Linked DNA regions of Thermocoleostomius sinensis A174. The protein of the gene in region 2 binds, or shares a complex with, the protein of the main gene of each other region. Links are inferred from orthologs where the notes say so. Each region holds a gene or a part of one and is shown on either strand. Other genes may lie near its edges.

The links.
Region 1: the proteins of uvrB (region 2) and pcrA are in contact, whole or in part, in a crystal structure (PDB 7EGT), measured with the Thermus thermophilus proteins. The link is inferred for Thermocoleostomius sinensis A174 from one-to-one orthologs. Residues at the interface, in WP_096411307.1 of Thermus thermophilus: Glu23, Leu25, Arg26, Asp27, Gly28, Glu29, Arg30, Phe31, Arg55, Glu326, Asp327, Phe328, Glu379, Ser382, Gln383, His398, Gly400, Arg401; in WP_096412145.1 of Thermus thermophilus: His654, Arg656, Phe657, Gln666, Asp668, Glu669, Lys680, Arg681, Leu682, Ser683, Lys685, Tyr686, Ala687.

The regions. Positions count from the first base shown.
Region 1 is NZ_CP113797.1:4,090,933-4,097,652, forward strand. Bases 1,510-4,502 are described here. They hold pcrA (DNA helicase PcrA), read right to left. Parts: upstream 4,192-4,502; coding sequence 1,828-4,191; downstream 1,510-1,827. Other genes in these bases: OXH18_RS17750 (hypothetical protein), read right to left, coding at 1,537-1,713; OXH18_RS17760 (hypothetical protein), read left to right, coding at 4,460-4,502. Outside these bases: OXH18_RS17740 (WGxxGxxG family protein), read right to left, coding at 31-408; OXH18_RS17745 (YebC/PmpR family DNA-binding transcriptional regulator), read left to right, coding at 662-1,465; more of OXH18_RS17760, read left to right, coding at 4,503-5,008; OXH18_RS17765 (AAA family ATPase), read right to left, coding at 5,194-6,720. UniProt on the Escherichia coli protein: A helicase with DNA-dependent ATPase activity. Unwinds DNA duplexes with 3'-5' polarity. Translocates on single-stranded DNA with 3'-5' polarity. Initiates unwinding more efficiently from a nicked substrate than double-stranded DNA.
Region 2 is NZ_CP113797.1:1,710,325-1,716,963, forward strand. Bases 2,655-5,566 are described here. They hold uvrB (excinuclease ABC subunit UvrB), read right to left. Parts: upstream 5,185-5,566; coding sequence 3,124-5,184; downstream 2,655-3,123. Other genes in these bases: OXH18_RS07465 (Hsp20/alpha crystallin family protein), read left to right, coding at 2,782-3,081; OXH18_RS07475 (hypothetical protein), read left to right, coding at 5,353-5,505. Also shown: OXH18_RS07455 (glycosyltransferase family 39 protein), read right to left, coding at 1-403; OXH18_RS07460 (DUF6798 domain-containing protein), read left to right, coding at 798-2,453; OXH18_RS07480 (ABC transporter substrate-binding protein), read left to right, coding at 5,608-6,639. UniProt on the Escherichia coli protein: The UvrABC repair system catalyzes the recognition and processing of DNA lesions. A damage recognition complex composed of 2 UvrA and 2 UvrB subunits scans DNA for abnormalities.

The DNA.
Region 1 (6,720 bases), 2.4 Mb from region 2 along the record:
TATCAGCAAGTGCGTCGCTCATGCGTAAAACTATTCGCGATAGTCAGTGCGGTTGATAGCATTGGGATCGCGATAGCGGGGAACATCTGTGCGAGTATTGGTAGGTGCCCCAGGTTGATAGCTAGGATCAGCATCCGTGCGATGCTCATTACGATAGCGCGTGTCTACATCACGCACATCATCACGTCTGCCGCGACCTGCCAGACCAGCAAGCCCAATCAGCCCTAATAATCCCAATAACCCCCAATCAAAATCCGTATTCTCTACGGCTGCTTGAGTCGATTCAACTGTGTCTTCTACAGGGTTTGTTGTCTCTTGAGCAGAAGCGCTAATGGAAAACGGAACTGCAACTAATCCAAACGATAAAACACTGACACTTGCCACTTTTGCTAACTTGGAGAAGCTCATACATTTACTCCCTTTACTGCATCTTTTTTAAGAGTTCAAAAACGCGATCGGGCTGGGTTAAAAAACTCTTACAACAATAAACAAACTGCCTTGTTGTTATTACTTTATAAAAATCTTATAAAACTTGAATCGTCCCATAGCAAGAACGTTAACTGCTCCCCGCTCCTACTGAAGGGATAGGAATCGGTTCTAAAACTGCTAGATCTTTGTCTATTCTAGTTTTGGTGAAGTAGCAGAAATGTTAAGTTGAGGCATGGCAGGACACAGTAAATGGGCCAATATCAAACGGCAGAAAGCTAGAGTAGATGCGGTTAAGGGAAAAACCTTTGCTAAGATGTCGCGGGCTATCATTGTGGCAGCCAGAACGGGTGGAGCTGACCCTGCTGGCAATTTTCAACTCCGCACAGCTATCGATAAGGCCAAAGCCGCAGGCATCCCCAACGACAACATCGATCGGGCGATCGCCAAGGGAGCTGGCAAACTAGGAGCCGATGGAGACAACCTAGAATCGATTCGCTATGAGGGGTACGGCCCCGGTGGCGTAGCCGTTTTGATTGAAGCGTTAACCGACAATCGCAATCGTACTGCCGCCGACTTGAGAACAGCCTTTAGCAAAAACGGAGGAAACTTGGGCGAAACAGGCTGTGTGGGGTGGATGTTTGACCAACGAGGGGTTGTCACCATTAAAGGAAAGCCCGTCCTGCGCGGTCGAAAAGAAGTCTTTGAATTAGATGAAGAAGCGTTATTGGAAGCCCTATTAGAAGCTGGAGCCGAGTCCTACGAAATCGTTGAATTAGACGAGGATAGTTTAGGAGCCGAAGTATTTACTCAGGCATCGCAATTAGAATCATTGTCCCAGGCTTTGAGTGCATCAGGGTATCGCCTAATCCAGTCTGAGTTGCGCTGGATTCCAAATAACAGCGTGGAAGTCACAGACACTGAACAAGCACGATCGCTATTGAAGCTGATGGATGCCTTGGAAGAGCTAGACGATGTACAGTCTGTAACAGCCAACTTCGAAATGTCCGACGAGCTAATGTCGCTGAGCATGGCTTAGAAAAATGATAATGTTTCATAACCCATTACCTATGCCCCCTATTCCTCATCACCATTCGGTAAGTTCGCAATTTATTGCCCAAACCAGTCCGCCGTATAGCTATTGGTGCCTGCGCTCAGTCGCTGTAAGGTTTCTTCAAGTAACTCGATCGGTGATCCTGCCAGGTTGCTTGCTGCCATCGCCGCAAACAATGGCTTAGCGAAGGAAGATCGATCTGTTGTTCCTGGGGAAGGAAAAGTTGCAGTCATGATTTCAGCCAAGCGTTTGCGATCGTGTTCAAGCCAGAATCCTTAGAAAAGCCAGTCCCAATTCCCGACTTCCGACTCCCGATTTCCGACTCCCAATGACCAAAACTACTCCTATTATTCCACCCGCTTCAACGCGACCAGTTTGGGATCGAGAATGCGAGGAATGGGTTGATCATTAAAGCGCACAGCGATCGTCGCTTTGTTGCCACTGCCCAATACGTGCGTCACTTGCCCCATGCCAAATTTGGGATGAATAATTTGATCGCCCACGTTCCAGTCGGTAATGGTGGTTTTTGGGGTGCTGGGTTTTGTCGCTGCTTGGTCACGTTTAACATCACGAATTTGCTGCGTAAATTTGGTAGGAATGGCATTGGCGACGCTACTCAACAGCAAGTCTTTGGGCAATTCTGCCAAAAATAGCGACGGGCTGGCGGGTTCTCGATTGCCGTATAATCGCCGTTCACGGGCATAGCTGAGAAATAGCCGCTCTTTGGCGCGAGTGATGCCTACATAGCAGAGCCGCCGCTCTTCTTCGATCGCCTTGGGATCTTCCAGCGAGCGGAAGTTGGGAAACAAGCCCTGCTCTAACCCCACTAAAAATACTACGGGAAACTCCAGTCCCTTGGAGGAATGCAGCGTCATCAGCGATACTTTCGACTGCTGTTGCTCATTTAAGTTGTCCAAATCGGAGGCTAATGACGCATTGGCCAAAAATAGCGGTAGATTAGATTCGTCGTTTTCTTCTTCAAACTGTAAAACAGCGTTATAAAGCTCCTGCACGTTTTGCAACCGATCGATCGCTTCGTCGGTTCCCTGATTTTTGAGATCTGCTATATAGCCGGAATCTTCCAAAATTCCCTGTACGATGGTAGAAGCAGCAGCGGTTTCTACTTGTTCTTGCCAAGTTCGCACGAGGCTGGTGAAAGTCAGCACTGGCTTAGCCGATCGTCCCGCTAATGTTTGCACCGAGGTCTCATCAGTGAGCAGTTGCCAGAGGGGAATGTTCAGTTCTCTGGCGGCATTTTCTAAGCGATCGATTGTGGCTTTGCCGATACCACGGCGGGGGGTGTTGATGATGCGCTTGAGGCTAATAGTATCGTCAGGGTTGGCAATCACCCGCAGGTAGGCCAGCACATCTTTGATTTCTTTACGATCATAAAATCGCAAACCGCCTACCACCGTATAGGGAATCGCATACTTTACCAACACTTCTTCAAACGCCCGCGACTGTGCATTGGTGCGATAGAGAATCGCAAAGCTACCCCATTGCAAATCCGGCTCTGTCAGTTCCATCTGCCGAATTTGATTGACAACGAAGTGGGCTTCTGCGGTTTCATCATCGGCGCGGTAACAGAAGATTTCTTCTCCAGTGCCACGAGTTGGACGCAGAACTTTGTCAATTCGTTCGGTATTGTTTTCAATTAATTCATTCGCAACTTCGAGAATGTTAGCTGTCGATCGATAGTTTTCCTCCAGTTTCACCATTGTCCGTGTGTCATCATCTGGCAAACCATCGCCGAAGTCATGCTGAAAGTCCATGAGAATGGTAAAATCTGCCGCTCGAAACGAATAGATTGACTGATCCGCGTCGCCCACCACAAAGATCGATCGATGGTTCCAGTCGTTAAATTTACGCGAATCTTCTCCATTTGTCACCAGCAATCGAATTAAATCATATTGGGTGCGATTAGTATCCTGATATTCATCCACCAAAATATGGCGAAATCGCTTGTGCCAATAGGCTAATACCTGTTCGTTTTGCTGAAAAAGCTGCACTGGAATCCAGATTAGATCATCAAAATCGACTGAGTTGTTGGCAGCCAGTCCTTTTAGATACTCAGAATAGACATTGGCCAAAACGCGCCCGCGAAAATTGGGCTGTTCCCGTTCTACATCTTCTGGTGACAACCCCTGGTTTTTGGCATTACTGATGGCATAGCGCATCGATCGTGGCTCAAATTTCTTATCGTCCAAATTTAATTGGTTGACAACAATGTCTTTCACTAGGCTCTGCGCATCAGATTCATCCAAAATAGAGAAATTTCGATTCCAGCGAAACCCTTGAGGGCTTTGATATTTTTCGATGTCAAACCGCAGGATGCGCGCACACAGGGCATGGAACGTGCCAATCCACAAATCTTTGGTGATGGTTTTGTAGACCTGCGATTTTAGCCGGGTTTGCTCTACGGGAGCTAGTTCTGTCAGTGGTTTATCGTACTTTTCCCAAGCCTGCTGTTCGGCAAACAACCGCTCAATCCGCTCTTTCATTTCCCGTGCCGCCTTATTGGTAAAGGTGACGGCGAGGATATTTTCAGGATCGACTCGATGGGTTAGCACCAAGTTGGCAATGCGATAGGTCAGCGCTCGTGTTTTTCCAGACCCTGCTCCGGCCACCACGAGCAGTGGCCCACAAAAGTGCTCAACGGCCCGATGTTGAGATGGATTCAGATGCTTGAGAAAATCGATCGATTGAGGCATGAAGCTAAAGATACGAATGAACGCAAATAGCCAAGATACAGAAGCGCAAGGACTAACAAAGACTTACAATAAAAGCGGTGGAATGAACCTAAGCGTTTCCTAGGCGTGTCCTGTACGTTTGTCCTCGAGTCTTCCGTACTCAAGGGTATCGCATCTCTTGAAGACATGACTGATCGCGATTCTCCTTCTCAGGATCTACGTCTTTGGATAGTAGGAACTGCACGGATACACGCTGAAGATCAGTTATATATTTTTATACCAGTGACCTATGCACGACAGAGAAAAGGGTGACAGAAACAAGTCCGTTGATGAAATGGAGAGCGATCGAGCACTCGATGTGGAAGCTAAGCTACACAATCGCAAGCCTCGACCACTGATTTATGCCTTGAGTCGGCTATTGGTGACATTGTCCTACGCGATTGTGGGTAGCTTGATCGTCAGTCTTATTGCGCAAGCTTTTACCCTCAACATCGAAGCTGGTCTAAAGTGCCTAGCGGCTGCGACTCTACCGCCTCTTGTCATTACCTACTTTGCCTTGTTCACCCGATCGATTCGTCCTCCCCGTCACATTTCTGAAATTTCGCTGTTTGTGGCAGCGGCGGCGTGGATGATTGCGATGCTGTTGCTGGTCAACTATTTGAACCAGTATGCAACCTATGGGATTCCCCTCGGGGTTCTAGCGCTGTCCACCACCCTCAGCGGTCTTATCTATCTCAACAAGCACATTCCCTTCTCTGCCACCCTTTCTTGCTCCTACGGCATTGTGGCAGGGTTGCTGCTTTACACTCTGTTGTTTGGATTTACCTTTGGGATCTAAGTTGAGTCCTTCAGATTGGAATTGACGTGCTCCTAGAGGATGTTTGACACGTGGCAACCATTACGCTCCATCCCCCAATCCCTACTCCTGTGGAAGAAGGGGAGGGCGTTGCAGCTCCTTCTGCTGGGGGTGAGGGTGAGGAAAGGGCAGTTTGAGCCATCTATTGATTCTATTCAACCAACCTCTTAACCGATTGTCGATCGAGCATCAAATTCTTCGCTCCAAGCTGGAATGTCAGTGTTGATCTGTCGCCCATAGATCGTCACCTTCTGAATCGCATCGAGACTCATGTGCGCCAGTTCTTGCCGAACAAACTCAACGAGTTCAGCTTCGCTAGGAATCTGGTCTGACTCTAGCATCACTTGCAGCGAACCGTTGGTGTTGGTCACTCGGGCAGTAATGTTTTGGGAGTTTAAAGAGCGATTCAAGCGATCGGCCACAGCCGCGATCGAGGGAGATAGCGAAGACGAGGCAGAGCTAGATGAGGGAAAAGATAGCGCTTGCCAATTCACTTTGCCTGCCAGGGTGCCAACAGCATCAACCGGAATGTCGTCGGGTTGCAGAGTAGTTAATACCTCGTCGGTTAAAGAAGACAGTACCGCAAGTCGATTTGCTTGCCGTTCAATACTCTTTTCAAACAGGTTTCGGGCAACTCGTGCATTACCAAAGGTTCGATCGCGCCGAACATAGAGTTCTTCAAACACCCGTAAGAGCTTGGTGCGGGTAGCAGCAGTGAGATGAAAATGGCTTTTATTGGCCATCTTTTCAAAAATCTGTAATAGTTCATCCGGCTTATAATCATCGAAATAAAAATAGCGATTGAAACGCGACTTTAAGCCTGGATTCGATTCAATAAAACGGGTCATTTCATCGGTATATCCTGCCACAATTACCACCAATCGATCGCGGTTGTCTTCCATGCGTTTTAACAACACATCGATTGCTTCTCGCCCGAAATCTCGTTCGGCATCTTCAGGAGCCAGTGAGTAAGCTTCGTCAATAAACAACACACCATCGAGAGCCGAATTAATTACCGCCTCTACTTTTTCTGCGGTTTTACCGATGTAACCGGCCACCAATCCAGCCCGATCGGTTTCTACAAGATGCCCTTTCGTCAAAAAGCCCAAGCCCTGATAAATTCGACTCATCAAGCGAGCCACGGTCGTCTTGCCGGTGCCGGGTGGACCACAAAAGACGGCGTGCAGTGAAACGGAGGTTTGCGCTAGCCCACGTTCCTCACGGATTTTCTGCACCTTAAGAAAATTTGCCAGCGTTTTCACTTCTTCTTTGATATTATCTAGACCCACCAAATCATTCAATTCTGCCAGGGCTTGATTCAAAATTTGGTTCAACTCAGCTTCACTTTTGGCAACTGATTTATCAGCGAGTTGTGTGTTCGAGGCGGTTGACGAGGATGGAGTTTGCTCGATCGTCTGCGACGGAATTTTCGCCACCGCTTGATTCAATGCAGCTTGATAATCCTCGATCGATTGATAGGAATGCAGCAGTTGCCAAATATGGGATAAAGCATCCATTTCCTGCATCGAAATTTCGCCATCTGCCTTGACAATCACCTGGGCAAATTTGTAGATTGCATTAACTGCCGTATCTAAATAGTGAGTATTTTTCTCCTCATCAAGCTTATTCAAAACAGACGGTAACGTTAATTGATCTGGAGTTTGATGTTTGGTTAAATTTAGCAAAATTTGCAG
Region 2 (6,639 bases):
ACATGAAGTAGAGCGGCGCATGTTCTGCCGTGCCCATCAAGGCATTCATTGTGTCGCCCCAGGTTTTTTCCGGGCTAAGCTGTTGATATTGGCGCAGAGTTTCTACGGTAATCACGCTGCCAGTGAAGGTTTCCTCCACCATTTCGGTTCGAGTGTAGCCGAGCGATCGCAACGATGAGTTGACTTCATCGATCCAATACACTTTCTTATCGAGGTTATAGAAGCGAAAAAAAATTCCCAAAATTAACACCCCAATCACGGCAATCCGAAACCAGTTGGGCGATGATTGCATTGTCCAACATTCGCGCCAAACGTTCGGCTTGTGTTCCGGTGGTTGATATTTGGGTTGATTATTTTGTTGATTATTTGGTGGATCACCCAATCGATCGCCCATCACTGCCATACACTACCATCACTACAACACACCAAGACGGCTATCTATCGGTGCCAGGTTGCCTGTTTACTGAGATCCACAAAAGTTTACCGGATTCTGACTAAACAGCCAAATTTAGGCAATAGCATTCCATGGAACGGCATTGGCAATAGCCCATTAGGTAAACACAGAGGTGATCTCACTCTCAACTACAAGAGTCTGGACACTTGCGTCCCGAACCGTCCTCATTCCCCAACCCCTGCGCTTAAACAGGGCGACAGGGTGCTAGATCAACGTTCCGCGCTCACCGTGGCAGAGGAATTGAGGGTGAGGGCTAAAGGGGGTCAGCGGTTTCACAAACACTGTCCGAAGAATTGAATAAAAACACAGTACACTCTAGGTTACACAGTGTTCAACAGGGGCTATGGGTGCCAGTTTAGCTCGATTCAAGCTACCTCATTGGCAGATTTGGTTACAAACGCTAGCGGTTCTGGTATTGCTTTGCCTAGAACTGTTGCTAGACGGCAATATGGGCGAAGTGGGGTGGAATGAAATTGATGTGTTGCCTCTCGCCAGACAGTTTGTGCAGCCGCATTGGGTCGCAAACGATTGGTACTTGAATCAACCAGCGGGGTATCGGCTGTTGTTTCAAGCAACATTTGGTTGGCTGGCGGCCGCGTGGGGATTTTTGGCTGCATCTATTCTAGGGCGGTTGGTTTGTTACAGTTTGTTCGCCTTCGGTTTAGTGTGGCTAGGGCGGTGGTTAGGTCTAACGTTACCCTTACTGTTGCTAGCCTTGATTCTCTATCTGCACAGCGGCTGCGATCGGTTTTTGCTCGATCGCTGTGCCTATGACCAAGGAGCCATTGCCGGAGAGTGGATGGTTGGGTCTTTAGAAGCCAAAGCGGTTGCCTATAGTTTACTGCCGCTGGCGATTGGGTGGCTTTTGGCGGGGCGCTATCGGGCTGCTGCCCTGTTGTTGGGGCTAATGACCTCGTTTCATGTCTTGGTGGGCGGTTGGGCGTTTTTGGTGAGCTTGGGCTGGATTTTGCTACATCGCCGTACCTATCCAAAGTCCAGTGATTATCTTGGTTCCAGTCTTTTGCTCTACATTGCAGCCAGTGGATTTGCCATTCCAGCCGTTAGTCAACAGTTAACCGCAACGCCTCCAACAACTCCGCTAGCTCCCTCTTACATCTATGTGTTTTTGCGGCTAGCGCACCACCTCAATCCCCTATCGTGGTCGTCAGAGGAATGGATTCGTCCGATCGTCTTGCTCATACTATTCGGTGGTTGTGTGGTCGTGTTACACCAGCAGCGGCGATCGGCTCAACCTATGGCTCAAGACCAGATCACCTCAGCGTTCCGGTTGGCATGGTTTGTCGGGATGGCGCTGATTCCATTTGGAGTGGGATTAGTAATTGCGCCGTTCGATGCGGAAGGTCGTTGGCTGCAATACTACCCATTTCGATTGGGCGATGTACTATTGCCCTTGGGAACCTGTTTACTATTGGCCTGTGTGCTGCAACACTCAATTGGGGTTTGGTGGCCGCGATCGTTCCGACTTGCTAGTATTCTGTTGCTTGGACTCAGCCTTGGCTTGGCAGTCCCGAATTTCTATCAGCAAGTTTTGGACGTGGAAGCATTTCCGGCTGAAGTGCAAGGGGTCGATCCTGCTTGGCGAAATTTCACTCGTTGGATTCGTCGCGAAACGCCCAGACAAGCGGTTATTATTACACCGCCAGTTGAGTTCGCCAATTTTACCTGGTTGACCAGACGCCCAACAATCGCCAAGTTCAAGTTTCTGCCACAAAATCCGGCTGGTATTGTGGAATGGCACGAGCGGTTAACAAATTTGGGGGGGGGAGACGCTGTTTGGACAGTGACAACATCAACTACTGATCCTCGCGATGCGATCGAAGACCGGCTGACGGCTGGCTACTATCAACTGACAACAGCGCAAGTGCAAGCATTAATGCAGCAATACCAAGCTAGTTTTTTTGCGACCCAGCGCCAACATCAACTGGATCTACCGATCGCTTATCGTAATCGCGAGTATGTCCTTTATGCCAAAAGATAAGAATTGCAAATTCCGGCGCTAGCATTTACTAAGTTTTGTAACTTCAAGAATTCCTCAAATTTTATGTGTAGCTTTATAAGGAAGCTTGTTCCAGAAGAGTTTCCCAACTCCTGACGGTTGCCTCTGGTATTGGACTATAAACCTGATTAACTGACAAACCTTGCGCCGCCCTCTTGAAGTCCCTTCGCTCTGTGTGAGAGAGGATGGAGGGGTGGAGGGAAAAGAGTGATCAGTTAACCAAATGATGAACTTGTACGCTGTTGACCGCAACGCTGTTTGAAATTTGTCAATCTCCTCTTACAATCTCCTCTTAATTGAAGGATTATTCATGGCTAACGTAGATGCAATGGGTTCCTCGATCGTTGAAATTCAGGAAACAGAAACGACGTTGGTTGTTACCGCCCAAATTCCTGCAATTGCGGCTGAGAATTTAGGCATTCGGGTTGCTCCAAATGCGTTATTGCTTTGGGGCGAACAGATGGAACGAGTCACTATCGAAGGCTACTGCGATTTTTCCTATCCAGCCATAGAATTTCGGAAACTTATTTCGTTACCCCATGCAGTTCAACCGGAAACCGCCAGCATCAGGTTGCAAGCAAATGCACTTGTTCTGACATTTCTTAAATAATTTCCCATCAGGTTTTCGAGCACTTTGTCTAATGTTTGCTGTCTAATGTTTGCCCAGCAACTTGTCGCGCAAATGCTTAATCCGATCGCGCAATTTGGCCGCTTCTTCAAATTCTAAATCTTTGGCGGCTTGTTTCATCTCTGCTTCTAGTTTGACAATTAAATCAGGAATGTTTTCTAAGGGCAGATCATCGGCCTGTTCATAGGCTTGCTCGAGTTCCTGAGCGGTGAGGCGACGAGACACCTCCAGGAATTGAAGAATTGAGTTGTTGGAGCGCTTAACAATCGGTTGTGGAGTAATGCCGTGCTTTTCGTTGTACTCGAGTTGAATTTTGCGGCGACGTTCAGTCTCGCTGATAGCCCGAGCCATGCTGTCTGTGAGATTATCGGCATAGAGAATGGCTTGACCGCGCACATGCCGTGCTGCTCGTCCAATTGTCTGAATCAGCGATCGTTCAGCCCGCAAGAAGCCCTCTTTATCGGCATCCAGAATCGCCACTAGAGAAACTTCCGGTAAATCCAAGCCTTCCCTCAATAAGTTCACTCCAATCAGCACATCAAATTCACCTTGACGTAAATCTTGTAGAATTTCAATGCGTTCGATCGAATTAATTTCGGAGTGTAAATAGCGGACTCGAATAGCTCGCTCTTGCAGATATTCAGTTAAGTCTTCTGCCATTCGTTTTGTTAGCGTTGTGACAAGTGTGCGTTCATTCTTCTGTACTCGCTCTTGCACTTCATGCAACAAATCGTCAATTTGTCCGTCTGTATTGCGTACAAAGATTTCCGGATCAACCACACCTGTTGGGCGAATCACCTGCTCTACCACGCGCCCCGTCCCAGGTACATAGGTTTTAATTTCGTTCTTGCCTTCTCCTACTACATCAAACTTGCCATCCGAGACTTCTAACTCCCAGGTACCCGGTGTCGCTGACACAAAGATACACTGATTGACCTTTTCCCAAAATTCTTCTGATTTTAGCGGACGATTGTCAGCGGCACTGGGCAAACGAAATCCGTGTTCAATCAGCGTCAGTTTACGCGATCGATCGCCATTGTACATGCCTCGAATCTGTGGAATTGTCACATGCGATTCATCAATTACCAGCAGCCAATCTTTGGGAAAATAATCGATCAAGCATTCGGGTGGTGAGCCGGGTAAGCGTCCTGCTAAGTGTCGGGCATAGTTCTCTACGCCGTTGCAGTAACCCACCTCTCGCAGCATCTCTAGATCGTAACGAGTGCGTTGCTCCAATCGTTGTGCTTCTAGTAATTTATTATCTTTTTCAAGTTCTTCTAAGCGGTCTTTTAACTCTTGTTCGATCGCGTTGCAGGCTTCCTCTAGGCGATCGTCTGGCGTAACAAAGTGACGAGCCGGATATACATTCAAGGCATCCATACTTTGCAGCGTTTCTCCAGTGATTGGATCGATGTAGCGAATGGCATCAATTTCGTCACCAAAGAACTCAATCCGAATAATTCGATCTTCATAAGCTGGGCCAATTTCCAGCACATCTCCTTTGACGCGAAACTTACCGCGCCCCAAATCTAAATCATTGCGCTCGTATTGCACCGAAGCTAGGTCGCGTAAAATCTGCCGCTGATCGACTTCCATGCCCACTTTGAACGGAATCGACGCATTCAAATATTCTGACGGAATCCCCAAACCGTAGATGCAGCTAATCGACGCCACTACAATTACATCTTTGCGTTCAAACAGCGATCGAGTAGCCGAGTGCCGCAACATGTCGATCTCGTCGTTGATCGATGCGGTTTTTGCAATATAGGTATCGGTGACGGGAATGTAGGCTTCCGGCTGGTAGTAATCGTAATAGCTAATGAAATATTCAACAGCATTGTCAGGAAAGAACTCGCGCAACTCGTTGCACAACTGGGCTGCTAGGGTTTTGTTGTGGGCCAACACAAGGGTGGGTTTGCCAACGTTCTGAATTACCCGTGCTACAGTGTGGGTTTTTCCAGTTCCCGTTGCACCTAGTAAGGTTTGATATTGCTGTCCATCCTGAATATATTTCGTCAGTTTTCTAATCGCTTTGGGCTGATCGCCAGTCGGTTCAAAGGGCGCTTTAATGTTGAACTCTGACATAGTGGGTGTGGGGCGTTGGAAGGAAAGCGTTCGCAGTGAGCTATTGTCGATCGTAGCGATTTTTCCCTGACTTTGCTGTGCAGGCGATACCAACTTGCAAGACAACTTGCAAGATATGATGGCTACAGTGCTCCGTTCATAAATTTTATTGCTTAGTTCCTAGCACCGATGTTGATTTCCTCTACCGTTTCCCCCCCTTCTCTCGAAGAGTTTATGAACTGTCCAATCGATCGGCTGAAATGGATTGATGGGCATCTTATCGAAGAAGTGCCACTGACTAGCAAAACTAAACGCATTCAGGCAAGACTTGCTCGCCATTAATGATTTAATCTCCTAAAAACGTGCTGTTCTACTTTTATTGCCGAATCTATTAAAGGTATGCGTTGTTTTACGGCTTGGTTTCTTAAAGTCTGGTCAACTATCATGACCTTCGGTGTTGGGTTAATCAGAAGGTTGAGGACTACAGCGCTGACTGCTTGGGTACGGCGAGGATTGGCGATCGGGCTGGCAATGGGGCTGGCAATGGGACTAGGAAGTTGTAGCATTGGGCAAATGCGATCGGCGGAGGCACGAGTGCCGCAGATTGTATCAGCCACATCCAGTGATCCCTCTACATTTAACTACGCGCTGAATGATTCGCTTTACTCTAACGCGGTCTTCAGCTTGATTTTCACCGGACTGCTCGAAACTAATGGTGTCACGGGGGATCTCGAACCCGGATTAGCCGAAGCCTGGGAGGTGGCTCCGGACAACAAACGCATTGTGTTTACCCTGCGCGAGGGGTTGCGATGGTCGGACGGAGAACCACTGACAACGGATAATGTGGTGTTCACGTTCCAAGATATCTACCTGAACGAAGCCATTGCCAGTGGTGTGCGCGATATTCTGCGCATTGGAGACACTGGGGCGTTTCCGTCGGTGCGCAAGCTGGACGATCGCCGCGTTGAATTTGTCACCCCCGAGCCGTTTGCTCCCTTTTTGCGCTACAGCAGTGGTCTACCCATTCTGCCGGCTCATGTGCTGCGCGAGTCAGTCCAGACAAAAGACGCTAACGGCAATCTCAAATTTCAATCTATCTGGACTGCCGACACTGATCCCCAAAAAATTATTGGTAGTGGACTCTACACCATGGAGAGCTATGCCCCTGGTCAGCGCGTGGTGTTTCGCCGTAACCCCTACTACTGGCGGCAAGATGCGCAGGGCAACCCGCAGCCCTATATTGAGCGCATTATTTTGCAGGTGATTAGTTCAGAGGATAGTCAACTGCTGAGTTTTCGATCGGGTGAACTTGACAGTCTCAGCGTCAAGCCTGAACAGTTTCAATTGCTGAAGCTAGAGGAAGAGCGAGGCGGCTATAGCATCTATAACGGTGGGCCAGAGACCGGCAGCCGATTCGTTGGCTTTAACCTTAACAAAGCCAGCGATCAAAATGGCAAGCCGTTTGTTGATCCGATC